Regions from separate parts of the Bacillus sp. LQ16 genome, predicted to be linked through region 2. Evidence: riboswitches for the same ligand, from Rfam matches in the RefSeq annotation. Region 2 holds a riboswitch; the other holds the start of a gene.
The links. Region 2 has a riboswitch for cyclic di-GMP ahead of AC3EMB_RS02305 (methyl-accepting chemotaxis protein). Riboswitches for the same ligand answer to the same signal wherever they lie in the genome.
Positions count from the first base shown of each region.

Region 1: linked by a shared signal. The riboswitch ahead of AC3EMB_RS23515 (WxL domain-containing protein) and the one ahead of AC3EMB_RS02305 (methyl-accepting chemotaxis protein) in region 2 are both predicted to bind cyclic di-GMP.

Region 1 covers NZ_CM173491.1:4,644,144-4,651,910, forward strand. The annotation lists gene AC3EMB_RS23510 (EF2685/EF0750 family sortase-dependent surface protein) at 1-158, opposite strand, end outside; gene AC3EMB_RS23515 (WxL domain-containing protein) at 198-2,783, opposite strand; cyclic di-GMP riboswitch class I at 2,936-3,024, opposite strand; cyclic di-GMP riboswitch class I at 3,096-3,184, opposite strand; cyclic di-GMP riboswitch class I at 3,254-3,342, opposite strand; gene AC3EMB_RS23520 (ATP-binding protein) at 3,589-4,809, opposite strand; gene AC3EMB_RS23525 (ATP-binding protein) at 4,806-6,059, opposite strand; gene AC3EMB_RS23530 (catalase) at 6,242-7,767, shown strand, end outside.
Region 2 covers NZ_CM173491.1:450,830-458,596, forward strand. The annotation lists gene thiM (hydroxyethylthiazole kinase) at 1-349, shown strand, start outside; gene thiE (thiamine phosphate synthase) at 367-1,023, shown strand; gene AC3EMB_RS02300 (anaerobic C4-dicarboxylate transporter family protein) at 1,139-2,452, opposite strand; cyclic di-GMP riboswitch class I at 2,735-2,819, shown strand; gene AC3EMB_RS02305 (methyl-accepting chemotaxis protein) at 2,954-4,696, shown strand; gene AC3EMB_RS02310 (non-ribosomal peptide synthetase family protein) at 4,834-7,767, shown strand, end outside.

The sequences.
Region 1 (7,767 bases), 1.2 Mb from region 2:
ATATTTATCTTTGTCGGATCAGTTGATGTATTTGGTGTATAGCTATTCGAAAATGTAATACCCGCTTTTGAATTCGTACTTGTAGCCGTTACTACATTTGCCATAAGAAACGGCACACATATAACTGTGGAAACGATAATACCAACTATTTTTTTCATTACTCTCTCCTTTCTAAAATTTATATATTTCATATATTTTTAGAGAGGAGCATCGGTTAATGTCCATTCTAGCTGTCCAGCATATTTAGTATTTGCTTTGACATTCGGCCCTGGTTTTACTTGTAAATGAATTCCTTCGTTTTCCTTCCAATTTAGTGAAACCTCCTCGTCGTTTTTAGAAGTATACGAGAATGCTTCTATACTAGAAGTACTTAAAGGTGTATCCTTTCCATTTCGTTTGTAAATCAATGCTCCTGTCAATGTGTCATTTTGTGCTGAAGTTAATGGTGTGATTTCCTTTACATATACACTCCATTTTTGCTTTTTAACACGATCATCGGTTACCTTTAAAGGATTTGAAATCGTCTTCGGTGCGTATGTCGTTGTTTTCGATGGAATTGTTAAATCTCCAAATGTAATTTCTTTTGGTACGTCTACTAACTTTAAAGTCCCATCAACGACAGTAACCGGCACTTGAATCTCCGCTTGTACACCTTGCTTCGTTTCAATTACAACCGTTACAGTATGATTCCCTATTGTTTTGGTATCTGGAATATTGATTAACTTCACTACTGATATTGGTTTATCTACATCCAAATTTGTATCTACAGATAAATCTGTCACAAATTTAGAAATATCCATTTTTGTTAAATCTGTTCCTTGCACTACTTTTTGTGGGACTGGTTTCCCAGTTGGAATACCTTTATACCTTATTTTTGCGATTCCATCTCGATTACTATCTTGTCCATTCTTATCGCCATCTAAATAATTTTTAGCTGACACCGGTATTTCAAGATAACCATCTTTGTAATATTTCATTACATTAGCACCTTTTACAGGAGAACCTGTAATTGTCATTTCATAAATTTTCCCGTTGAATTCTTCTGTTTTTAGCGCATTTACTTTCGCAACCGCAGTGACTTTATTGTTTGTCCTGCTAATATCAAAGAAGCTACTTACATCATCTCCACTCTCCACATCTTGAATGGAAACATCATTCACAGTAAAATCCTTATTCACTTCACTTTCTAATACAAAAGATTTCGCATAGTGAATCTCTTTCGATTGAGCAGGCATATTTTGATATACCTTATAAGAAAGTTGACGGGAATTATCTTCCACAATATCTCCTATTACACTTGGAGCTGGAATTTCAATTTGTGCAATCGCTAATTGGTCGTATGATACATTAACACCTGAAGCATTTAATCTAACTTCTAGCGGTAATTCTGTTAAATTATCAAATGTAATTGTCATATCTGCTTCTGGAGTAGCTACTGGACCTGCTGTGCCAGAAAACTCGATTTTATTATTCCCTTTGTCTTGATACCTAATTGAACTCGTATCATACACGTATAAATTCGTTAAATGACTACCATCATTACGTAACGTTACATTTTTATAACTATTTATCCTTTTGAAATTCCACATTGCCGTTAATGGTACTTTTTTACTTGTTCCGTGTTCATAAAATTCAAAGGAAGCATTATAAGTTTGTCCTGACCTTCCGTTCCCATATAATTGTAAAAAGTTTTTTGCATCACCTTTAGTTATTGGTGTTTTAACATCTACAGATGAAGCTGTCATAGAGTGAATATTAATACGGACATCAATCCATTTCCCTTGATATTCACCAGCTTTTTTTACTAATACGTACTGTTCTCTATTTGAATTTCTAAATGTATATTGACTTTGACCAGTTCTGTCATTGCTACTACCCTTTACCTCATATGTTACTTGTGGGCTCCAAACAAATCTAAAAGCATATTTACCCGAGATCGAAGGCCCTTCACCTGTTCTATTATTTATTACCTTTACATTTGGATATTTAAGAATACTTGTAACAGGACTAGCAGCTAGTAGAGATTGGCTCTTTAATACCTTCTCAGCTTGAATAGCAGGTAATTCCTGATTATTTTCGTTTATCCTATTGCTCTCTTTTAATTCATTTTCCTTTGGTACGAGTTCTTCATTAACCTTTTCTTTCGCTAAAGTCTTCGTTTCTTTTGGAACTTCAGCATTAGTAGAATTTATTTCTTGTTTTTTATTTTCTTCCGATACTTTCACTTTTTCACTTATTTCTTTTCTCATAACTTCCTCTGAAGCCTTTGGATTTTCATCAGAAATGGCTACATTTAAAGCCTCTTTTTTCTCTACAACATGTAGAGAAGGAGATTCAATTTTCTTTTCATTCCCTTCAAACTTCACTATCGGTTCAAATTTGTACTCTCCAGCTTTTTTCATTTGAATGACTACATATACGTCACCGATAAAATTACTTTGTTCATTCTTTTCAATTTTTACAATGTGATCTTCTGTTACTGAAATGTTTTGAATCGCTTTATTGTTTTCGTTCATTTTTTTCGTTTCTGCTTCATTGAACAGCTGTTCATTAGATAATTTCAGCTCGATATTAGCATCTTGTTTATTTGTATTTGTAATCTTTAATACTACATTTTCATCAACTTTTATTTCTTCTTTATCCATATGAACGATAAAACGTCCTTGCTCGTCGTTTGTAACCGCATAAACTTTCGTTGCAGAGTAATCTAGCACACCAACTTGCGTAAATAATATTCCTCCAGCGAGAAGTATACGCCCAAATTTACCTATTTGATTTTGCAATGTACTTCCCTCCCTCACTTCTTATGAACTGAATATTTCGAACATTAAATTTATTATTCAGCTAAATTTACAATCATAATGTGTATTCCTAGAAAATAAAAAGCCTGGTTGCCTTTTCGATTTTCATACATCACAACATGTGTGAAAATCCAAACTGCAACCAGACTATCATAGTAATTTTCATTACCTTAGACTCTTAGCTTTGCGACCTATCCTTTCGAACAGTGTGCCCATTTATTTTTTCTTTTTGAGACAATAAAAAATCTGGTTGCCTCTTCGATTTTCATACATACAACTATGTGTAAAAATCCAAACTGCAACCAGACTATCATAGTAATTTTCATTACCTTAGACTCTTAGCTTTGCGACCTATCCTTTCGAATAGTGTGCCCATTTTTTTTCTTTTTAGGACAATAAAAAATCCGGTTGCCTCTTCGATTTTCATACATACAACTATGTGTGAAAATCCAAACTGCAACCAGACTATCATAGTAATTTTCATTACTTTAGACTCTTAGCTTTGCGACCTATCCTTTCGAATAGTGTGCCAAAAATAGGTATTTATTTATCGTGTTTTGAATATACCATTAAAACCCAAAAAAGAAAATAGTTTTTTTAGAAAAAAACAATTAATTTTTATAGTCTAAATTTTTTGCTGGAAAATCCATAATAAAAACTAAAAAAAACATTTTGATCTTAGAAATACATCATACATTCTTTATCGATAAAATGAGATTTTTACTATCCACAAATAGCAAGATAAAATAGAAAAACATCACTTATTTGGAAGTGATGTTTTTTCTATTTAATGCAGTGGTAACATAACCTCAACCGTCGTTCCAACCCCAACTTCACTTTCAAAACTCATTTTACCGTTGTGGTCTTTAATAATTTTTTCTGTAACTACTAAACCTAGACCAGTTCCTGTTTCTTTCGTTGTATAAAAGGCTTCATTTAACTTTGGAATTTTATCTTTCGGAATGCCGCATCCCTCATCTTTCACTTGAATGATGATTCCATCTTTTACAGTAACTTTAATCGTAATTGTTCCGCCAACTGACATTGCTTCAATTGCATTTTTAATTAAATTAAAAAAGACCTGTTTTAATCGTTTTTCATCACATGTAATTGATGGTAAGTCTTTACTGTAAATACCTTGTATGTAGACTCCTTGTTTTAAAGCAGGCTTTTCCATAACTCGAATAACATAAGAGATAATTTCTTGTATGTTATGAGTTTCTGATTCTAGTGATTTAGATTTCTCAAATCCACTAAGTTCTGTAGCAATTATATGAATCCGATCTACTTCTTGTTTCATAATATCACTATAAATTTTATCCTCTGGATGCTTGTCTGCTTGTTTATTCACAAGTTTTTTTAAGTTTGCTAAAGGTCTTCTAATCTTATAACCAATAACCGTTGCCATCTTTCCAACAGCTGCTAGTTTTTCTGTCTGTTTTATTTCTTTGTCCATCATCTCAAGCGTACGAACATAAGACTGAACCCTCAAAAATATAATCCAACATATGATAGTAAATACGCTATATAATGCCATTGGGATTAAAACGAGAGAAGATTGAATAATGATTCCTGTAAGAGCATACTTTCCGACAAGTATCGCTGGAATTAACCAGAAATATCTTTTATTCACAAAGATTGGTGCAAACAAAATAAAAAATCCTTCTACTATATTTCCACCGTCAAATTCTGCATCGCTACCATAATAAATCATAATGTTATGGATAAAATCTAATACATTATAGCCAATTAGAATAATATACTTTACCGCAAAAGCATTCTTCCATTTCATAAAGTATATCCCAACGCAAAACAATACCACCATCAAAAAGTAAAGCCATAAACCTAAACCATCTTCAAACTCACCTACACCTTCTTGCTCTCCACCGATTAACGGTACGATAAATTCATAAGCAAGATCATATACAAAAAATATAATGAAAAATAAACTTAAAAATGCTTTCAGCGCCTTTATTTCTTCGTTTTTAAATATATAGCCTTTATTCATATGGTAACTCCTAGCTTTTCTTCCACTTGGATTTCAGTATTTCCACACTTCTTTGGGAGAATGATGTCTATTCTCGTTCCAGTATCTCTTTCACTTGAAATATGCAGCTCACCAAGGTGCTCGGCGACAATTCGATTCGCTACCGTAAGTCCCAGACCAATTTTATCTTGTTTCGTTGTATAAAAGGCCTCTGTAACACGAATTAAGTTTTCTTGCTTAATACCATGACCATTATCAATCACGCTGATCATTACATACTCTTTCCCTTTATTTTCTAATCTTACATGTAATATGCCATCTTGTTCCATTGCCTCTAAAGCATTTTTTATCGTATATAAAAAGACTCCTCTTATTTTTCGTTCATCACATTCAACTTCTATTATTTTTTCTTCCACATTAGAAATAAACTGTACGTTTAATTCATTCATTTTTTCGCGAAGACTTGTTATTACTTGTAATACAATTTTTCCTACATCATGTTTCTTATAAATAGAAGGTTTGCATGTAGCAACTTCCATTAACTCACTTATCATATTATTCATATTTTCTATTTCAAAAATCATACGTTTATAAATAGGATCCTCTTCATGCTTCTCTCGTTGTAATTGCGTAAATCCTTTTAATGAAGCGAGTGGATTTTTAATTTCATGTCCAACCGTCGCTGCCATTTTTCCGATTACTGCTAATTTCTGTGATTCGCTAGCAATCGCAATACTTTCCTTTACAGCTGAAAGATATTGTAAAAATCGGTTTAAAATGATATACGCCGCAATTAGCATAAGTGTATACATAATAAGATACATAAATGCTTTTACTTCCTCTAATACAAATAAATAAATTAAATATTTTCCTACAATAGAAGAAAGTAAAATCACATAAAATTTTTTATTTAAAAATATGGGTACAAAGAAAATGAGAATAATTTCTATTATATTTGTCGCATCAAACGCCGCCTTATTATAAAAAATATATGAAAGTATATTAGCGATTTCTATCCCTATGTATGCAAATATCCATGCATATTTAACAAGGTTTGCCTTCTCTTTTTTCATTAAATATATATTCACGCACAGTATTGCTACTCCGCAAATAACTTGCCATACTATGTTGTATCCCTTATCCATTATTGATTTATCGTCTAATACGATTGCATAGAAAATTTGATATACAATAACAATGACATATAACACCCATAAAAGGATTTTTGCATTCTTTTCTTCTTCTTTATATGATAGAAAACTTTCTTTCACTTCAACACCCCTTCAAAATAATATCTCGAAGAATACCATTTATTATAATAAATGATTTTCACAGACAAACAAAGATAAATCGAACATTTGAGGAAAATCATCCCAACGACGCAACATCTTCATGCTATATACAAGCATAAAAAACATAAACAATAATACGTATATTATGGGAGGTGTTTTTTATGGACGGCAAAAAAAATAAAAAGACAGAACAACTCCAATCTTTCGCGCGTGAAAATGAAGGAAAGGAGATGACAACAAATACAGGTGTTAAAATTTCAAATGATGAAAACTCTTTAACTGCCAGTGATCGTGGCCCTACCCTTCTAGAAGATTTCCTTATGCGAGAAAAACTTTCTCACTTTGACCGTGAACGAATTCCAGAACGAGTCGTTCACGCACGAGGATACGGAGCACATGGCATTTTTGAGTTATATGAATCTTTAGAAGAGCTAACAATGGCCCACTTTCTACAAGACCCTTCAAAAAAAACACCGCTTTTTATTCGTTTCTCTGAAGTAGCTGGATCAAAAGGAGCAAATGAAACGAATCGAGATGTAAGAGGATTCGCCGTTAAATTTTATACAGAAGAAGGAAATTTTGATTTAGTAGGAAATAATATTCCCATTTTCTTTATTCAAGATGGCATTAAATTTCCTGATCTTATTCACGCCCTTAAACCAGAGCCACATAATGAAATTCCACAGGGTCAAACAGCACATGATACTTTTTGGGACTTCATCGCCAACAATCAAGAATCAGCTGCAATGATGATGTGGATTATGTCCGATCGTGCAATTCCAAGAAGCTTTCGAATGATGCAAGGATTTGGCGTTCATACATTTCGTCTAGTTAATAAAAATGGAAAGTCACGATTCGTGAAATTCCACTGGAAGCCAAAGCTTGGCGTTCATTCGTTAATTTGGGATGAAGCACAAAAACTAGGTGGTGCTGACCCAGATTACCATCGCCGTGATTTGTGGGAAAATATTAATGCTGGAAACTATCCTGAGTACGAACTTGGCATTCAAATTTTAGAAGAAGAGGACGAATTTAAATACGACTTCGATATATTAGATGCAACGAAAATTTGGCCTGAAGAAGATTTTCCCGTTAAAATCATTGGGAAAATGACCTTAAATCGCAATGTAGATAATGTATTTGCTGAAACTGAACAAGTGGCACTACACCCTGGAAGTATCGTCCGTGGTATTGACTTTACCAATGACCCTCTCTTACAAGGTAGACTCTTTTCTTATACAGACACACAATTAGCACGCGTTGGTACAAATTATCAAGAACTACCGATTAACCGTCCAATATGCCCATTTCATAACAACCAAAGAGATGGTGCGTCTAAATATATAATCGACAAAGGAAAAGTTGCCTACCATAACAATTCCTTAGCAAATAATTCTCCTTATACTGTACCTGGAACAAAGGGGGGATTCGTTACATATCCTTCTACTGTATCTGGTCATAAAACAAGGGAAACTGCTGCTAGCTTCAAAGACCACTTCTCTCAAGCTCGTTTATTTTGGAATAGTATGAGTCACGTCGAAAAAATCCATATTATGCAGGCTTTCTCCTTTGAATTAGGAAAAGTCAAAAGTAAATCTGTCCGCCAACAAGTCGTGGATATGATTGGACATATTAGTACAGAATTGGCTACTTTAGTTGCAGAAGCTCTCGGAGCAAAAGTCCCAAA
Region 2 (7,767 bases):
GCAGGCAGCAGACGAATTAAATACAGTTGCGGTTATTACTGGAAAAGAAGATGTTGTTACAGATGGAGAGAGAACTATTGTTATTCGAAACGGTCACCCTATTTTAACGAAAGTTACGGGAACAGGTTGTTTACTAACGTCTGTAATAGGAGCATTTGTAGCAGTGGAAAAAGATTATGTAAAAGCAGCAGTAGCAGCATTAACGTTTTATGGTGTAGCTTCGGAACTGGCAGCTGCTAAGACCGTGGAAAAGGGACCTGGTAGTTTCCAAATTGAATTTTTAAATCAGTTAGCGAATACTACTGCTGGTGATATTGAGAAGTATGGAAAGATTGAGGAGTTAGAGTAAGGGGGATGAAACATACGATGCGCATTGAAACAAAGAAAATGTCTAAGTTATTACAAGTGTATTTTATTATGGGAAGCAATAACTGCACGAAGGATCCTTTAGCTGTATTGAAAGAAGCGTTAGATGGTGGAGTGACACTTTTTCAGTTTCGCGAGAAGGGGGAAGGTTCTTTAATCGGAGAAGATAGAGTGCGCTTTGCAAAAGAATTGCAGACGCTTTGTAAGGAATATAGTGTTCCTTTCATTGTAAATGATGATGTAGAATTAGCCATTGAATTAGATGCAGATGGTGTTCATGTAGGACAAGATGATGAAGGAATTACATCTGTTCGTGAAAAAATGGGAGATAAAATTATCGGCGTATCTGCTCATACAATTGAAGAAGCACGCTTTGCAATCGAAAATGGAGCAGATTATTTAGGCGTTGGACCTATTTTCACAACGAGTACGAAAAAAGATACGAAAGCGGTTCAAGGAACGAAAGGATTAGCTTATTTTAGAGAACAAGGAATTACAGTGCCGATCGTTGGTATTGGTGGGATTACAATTGAAAATACAGCAGCAGTTATAGAAGCGGGTGCGGACGGTGTTTCAGTTATTTCAGCAATTAGTTTAGCTGAATCTGCGTATGAAAGTACGAGAAAATTAGCTGAAGAAGTAAAGAGAAGTTTGTAGGGAAGGACGTGTAGTATTTTAAGTGCTACATGGAGAAATGGACTGCCCAAAATTTTAAACAAACGTTTGATTAAAAAAGCACAAACCTTTTTAAATAAGGGTTTGTGCTTTTTCTTTAAAACATAATAGAAATTAAAAGCATTCCAATGCCGATAGAAGTAAATGTTGCGATTAAACCTGGAATCATAAAGCTATGATTTAATACGTATTTACCGATACCTGTTGTACCAGTACGGTCAAAGTTAATGGCAGCAACGATTGTTCCATAGTTTGGAATGAAGAAATATCCGTTTACTGCAGGGAACATTGCAATCAGTAGTGCTGGTGGAATACCAAGGGATAGTCCAAGTGGCATTAAGGCACGTACTGTTGCTGCTTGGCTGTACAGTAAAATAGATAGAATGAATAGCGCGATGGCAAATAGCCAAGGTGCACTTGTTACTAAATGCTGAATAGATCCTTGAATCATATTTAAGTTTCCGTTAAAGAAAGTATCTCCCATCCAAGCGATACCGAAAATAGCAACAACTGCTGTTGCCCCTGCTTTAAAGACGTTACCAGACACAATGCTTTCTACATTTGGTTTACAGAAAATAATAATAAGAGCCGCGATAGTTAACATAACCATCTCAATTGTGTTCGGCATGGAAAGGCGAGCTAACTTCCCATCGACTATCCATCCTGGACGAAGTGCTTCAAATGAACCAAGAAGTACAACAAGGAAGGTTCCTACAAGGAAAAGGATAACTGATAATTTTGCGCCCTTTACACCTACAAATTCTTTTTTCTCTTCAAGCTTAGGAATCATTCCTTCTTTTAATCGTTTTAAGTATTCAGGGTCCTCACTTAATTCTTTTCCCATCTTACTAGCAACGAATGCTGCTAACATACAAGCAATGAAAGTGGAGGGAATACTCACTTTTAAAATATCTAATAAAGTGATTTTATAGTCAGCTAACATTGCTAAAAGAGCAACTGTGGCAGCTGAAATTGGACTAGCTGTAATTGCTTGTTGAGAAGCGATTACGGCAATCGACATTGGGCGTTCCGGTCTAATCCCTGATTCACGAGAGACTTCTGCAATAACAGGAAGTACAGAATAGGCAACGTGACCAGTGCCTGCACATAGTGTGAATAAATAAGTAACAATTGGAGCAAAAAAAGTAATACGCTTTGGATTTTTTCGTAATGCCTTTTCAGCTAGATGAACAAGATAGTCCATTCCTCCAGCAGCTTGCAAAGCACCAGCAGCTGTAATTACTGCCAAAATCATAAGCATTACATCGATAGGAGGCGCGGTTGGTTGTAAGTGGAAGACAAAAACGAGTATTGCCATACCAACTCCACCCATTACTCCTAAACCAACTCCGCCTAGGCGTGCACCAATAAAAATACAGAGTAACAAGGTAAGAAATTGTAGCCAAAACATGATAAACTACCTCCGAAATTCATTAGTTAAGATATATTCGAATAGTTTAATTTGAATGAAAATTAAATAAATACCCGAAGAAATCCTTGTTGTTTATACATTTTTTATTATATAACACAAAAAAAGTAACATTCACGTACTTTTTGAAATTATTTTGAAAAAGCAATGCATTAAAAATTTGTATTTATATCTCTAAATAAGTAGACATTTTGATTTATATGTTGTAATCTTTGAAAGAGAATAAATTAATTCTCATAGAACTCCCATATCGTTCAACTCGTTCAGCGAGAAAGGCAAACTGATGGAAACATGAGGACGCAAAACTACAGGAGCTAAGGTCGAAAGGCTATGCTAGCCAGTTACCGGACGGATAGGGTTGGTCTTGGCCAATGCTTTTACATTGGCTTTTTTTTATTCTCGAACATATTGAGAAACATTTTCAAACAAAATATTCATATATTTTGTTTTTTTGTTTATGTTAATTAAGGAAGGTGGATATTAATGAAAAAATATTGGCATAAGTTATCGTTCCTTCAAAAGAACGTCTTATTAACCGTATTAGTTATTTTGACACTTGTTGGAAGTATGGGTGCACTAAGTTTCAACATGTTTCAAAATAGTATGATGTCTTTATTTGAAAGGCAGTCTATTGAAACAGGAGAAATAGTATTGAAAAAATTGGATGTAGAATTAGTTAGAGACATGGCGAAAGATCCTACAGCCGAAAAAGTGAAAAAAGAAAAGTTAACAGAGAAATTAGATGAAGTGTCAAAAGAATTGAAAAGTGTTGGACAAACGTATGTTACAGGAGCAAAGCCGAATGAAAAGCGAGAATTACAACTCGTTGGTTTGACTACAGAGTTAACAAAAGCGTTCCCTATAAAGCCGGGAGATTATTATGAACAACCCGCTCATTGGATGAAGGCATACGATAAAGTCATTGATACGAAAAAGGCCCAAATGACAGAAGTATATGAAGATGAAATAGGTTCGTGGGTGACAATATTAGAACCAATTACAGATGGAGAAAATAATATTGTTGCAATTATTGCGGCTGACTTAGATGCTTCCATTGTTCCTATTACAAAAGAGAAGTTTATGATACAGGGCTTACTCTTTATCATTATTTCATTAGCAATTGCGACTATTACTCAATTCTTTATCGTGCGTCACTCGTTAGCTCCATTAAAAGATTTACGAGAAGGGTTACGTAAAATTGGTGAAGGTGACTTAAGTATTAAATTAAAAGAAAGACCAGATGATATTGGAATTATTAATGTTTATTTCAATAACACGATTGAAAAATTTAAAGGGATTATAGATAAAGTAAGGCAAACTGCTGAGCAAGTTTCTTCTTCTTCACAAGAATTGTCGGCGAGTACAGAGGAAAACAGCATGGCAGTTCAAGAGATTGCAAGTTCTATTGAAGGTTTAAGAGTAGGGGCACAGTCTCAAAAAACTTCAGTACAACAATGTTTAGGGATTGTACATGGAATGGAAGATAAGGTAGAAGAGATAACTGGGGCTGCGAAACAAGTTGCGGTTGCTTCTGAAGGTATGGAGCAACATTCAATTGAAGGTAATGAAGTGATTGGACAAATTATTAATCAAATGAGTTTAATTCAAAATGCAGTACAAGATTTATCTTCCATCATTTATTCGTTAGAAACAAGGTCAAAAGAAATTAGTGATATCGTAACTGTAATTACAGGTATTTCAAATCAAACAAATTTATTAGCTTTAAATGCTTCTATTGAGGCTTCACGTGCTGGAGCAGCGGGGAGAGGGTTTGCAGTTGTTGCTGATGAAGTACGAAAATTAGCAGAACAAACGGAAGCGTCTGCTAAAGATATAGCGAAATTAATTGGTGAAACACAAGCTGAGACAGAAGATGCTGTAGTTTCAATGCAAAAAGGTTCAAAAGAAGTAGAAACTGGAATTTCACTTGTTCAAAGTAGTGGGAATTTCTTTGAAAAAATCTCCAAATCAGCGCAATCTGTTACAGATCAAGTAAAAGCTGTTTCGGGTAATTCGAGTGACATTTTACAAAATAGCCAGAATATCGTTCAAGTCGTAAATGAATTATCACATATTGCAAACACTTATGCCAACAGCAGTAGTAATGTTGAAGAAAGCATGAAAGAGCAAGAAATATCAGTACAAGATATTGCAGAATTAGCGACTTCTTTAAGTTGGCTTTCTCAGGAATTACAAGAGCTTATTGGTGAGTTTAAAAGCGAATAAGGAGAAAGTTCAATTCTAATCAAAGGGGATATCTCCGCTACTGATTATGAATTGAACGAATCTGCCCGTTAATAAGGGATGAAAAAGGTGTGAATTTTCACACCTTTATTATATTTAAGAGAGGAATTTACATAAATATGAAATTAGCAATTTCTTATAATGAGACGGTAAAAGAATTTTTAGGGAAAGTAGAAGGAAGTATTAAAATACCTAAAGATGTGCAAGGAACGGAACTTAGGATAAAAAGGAAAACTGAACTATTTCCAAATTTGACTCACATTGTAGATTTAATAGGAGCGACTGCAACGTGGTTATATCATATTTCTAAAGAAAAACATATTGTCGTGCTTTATCATGTAAGAGGAAGTTTATTTCCGATTACTATTGAAGTTTCTAATTTTCTCTCCTATGAAAGTTTGAATTTACAGATTGAAGAGCAACTGGAACAAATTAAAGAAATGAATGAGGAAGAAATAGAAGAGTTTCAAAACGGTAATACATTATATGAAATGTCACTTATTATTATTGGTGAAACATATTATGAGCTACAAGACACGAATACATTACAATTTGTATTTAGTAAAAATATGCAAAGTGTAGAAATAATATTTAATAGTGTTAATTGGAAGGAAACAACGATTACTCGTTATGCACAACAAATACAAGGTGTTTTAATTGGTATATCACAAAATAAGAATAATTATATAAAGAATTTTAATATTATTACAGAGGCCGAGATGGCACTTTATAGTCAAGTGAATGATACGACAGCAGTATATCCTGAGAAAAGTATCGTCGATATGTTCTATAATACTGTTACTCAATTTCCAAATCGTATAGCTTTATCTTCAAGGGAAGGTACTTTAACTTATGAGGAGCTAAATAAAAAAAGTAATCAAATAGCTCATATGTTAATTAAAAATGGCGTCCAATTAGGAGACTATGTTGGAATATTTATGAAACGTAGCATAGACACAGTAGTAAGTATGGTAGCTATATTAAAAGCTGGTGCAGCGTATGTTCCGATTGATCCAGATTATCCGGAAAGTAGAATACAGTACATTATTCAAGATAGCCAAGCGAAAGTTATATTGATGAAAGAGACGCCTATAACATGTGATGGAGTTCAAACAGTTTCAATGTATGATAGTGAAACTTGTGAAGATATAGATGTAAAGTTGTCTATTCATTGTGATGATGTAGCTTATATGATTTATACGTCTGGTTCAACAGGGAATCCAAAGGGAACGATGTTAGCACATAGAGGGGTTGTTAATCTGTACACTTGGATGCAAAAGCAATATGAATTGACAGAAGAGGATGTATTTGCCCAATTTCCTTCTTTTAGTTTCGATGCTTCTGTATGGGAGTCATTTGCTTCTTTATTCTGCGGAGGAAACTTGTATGTATTATTAGAGGAAGAGCGATTGTCTGTAGAAGCATTTGCAAATGCAATCTATAAAGTGAAAGCAACTTCGATCTTGGCATTAGCAACAATTTTTGTTCGACAAGTAGCAACTTATTTAGCAGAAGAAGATATATATAAGCTAGCTTCCCTAAAAAGAATTGCGATTGGCGGTGAAATGTTGCCTGTAGAGGTTATTAAATTGTGGAGAGAAAGAATAGGTACAAATGTTGAAATTCATAATGTATACGGACCGACAGAATGTACTGTAGTGACGACAACCTATAAAATACCTAGTCAGTTAAATGAGGATGTTGCGAGTATTCCCATTGGTAAACCATGTGCTAATTATCAAGTTATGATTTTGGATGAGAATATGAATCTTTGTCCAATTGGTGTACCTGGTGAATTATATATAGATTCAGTAGGATTAGCAAAAGGGTATTTTAATAAGCCTAATAAAACAATTGAAGCTTTTATTCAGAACCCTTTCAATCCTATAGTTAATATATATAAAACAGGTGATATTGTTAAGTTGTTAGAGGATGGAAATATAGAATTTTTACATCGGAAAGATGATCAAGTAAAGATTAGAGGACATCGTATTGAACTAGGAGAAATCCAAAGTAAAATTTCTCAAAATCATAATATAAAAGAAAATGCTGTGTTTGCTAAGAAGAGTAAGGAAGGTAGCCAATATTTAATCGCGTTCTATACAACTTTAAATAAAAAAGAAATACCAGAATTAGTTTATCAGTTACAAGAGCAATTACCAGATTATATGGTGCCATCTAAACTAATTTATATTAATGAATTACCACTTACACCTAATAAAAAGATTGATGTTAAGAAGTTAGCTCAGTTAGAAGAAAAGTATGAACCGGTTCGTCTACAAGAATATGTTGCACCTTCTAATAAAGCAGAGAAACAAATAGCGCGCGCTTGGGCGGAAGTATTAGGAATTTCAAAAGTTGGAGTGCATGATGATTTCTTTACAATTGGTGGACATTCATTAAAAGTATTACGAGTCTTAACATTGTTAAAAGAAGATTTTTCACATTTAACAATTCAAGATTTCTTTAAAGAAAGAACGATATATGGATTAGCTCGAATTGAGCGAGAAGTAAAAGTAGAGAAAGAAGAAGTATTTCGTGAATATAAAGTGATTCACGAACCAGATACTATCACGTATGCAAACGTTTTGGAAGAAAACCAGATTTCAAATGTCTTTTTAACAGGAGCTACTGGTTATTTAGGATCACACATATTATATGAATTGTTGAGAGATACATCTGCTACTATTTATTGTTTAGTAAGACCAACCAAAGATGTGCAACAAAGAATTATAGATACATTAACAGGCTACTTTAGTGATATATGTGAAGAATGGTTACAGCGTATACAGGCCGTAGCTGGTGATCTGGGGGAAGAGTATCTTGGGATGAGCGAAGAAGAATTTATGTTCATCAGTTCTAAGATGGATACGATAATTCATTGCGGTGCAGATGTAAGACATTTTGGAGATGTAAAACAATTTGAAAATATAAATGTCCAAGGAACTAGCCGTATGCTAGCATTAGCGGAGAAAGGTGCTACATTCCATTTTATTTCTACAATTGGTATCCCGTTAGAATTAGCGGTAGATCAATGGGATACATACATGAAA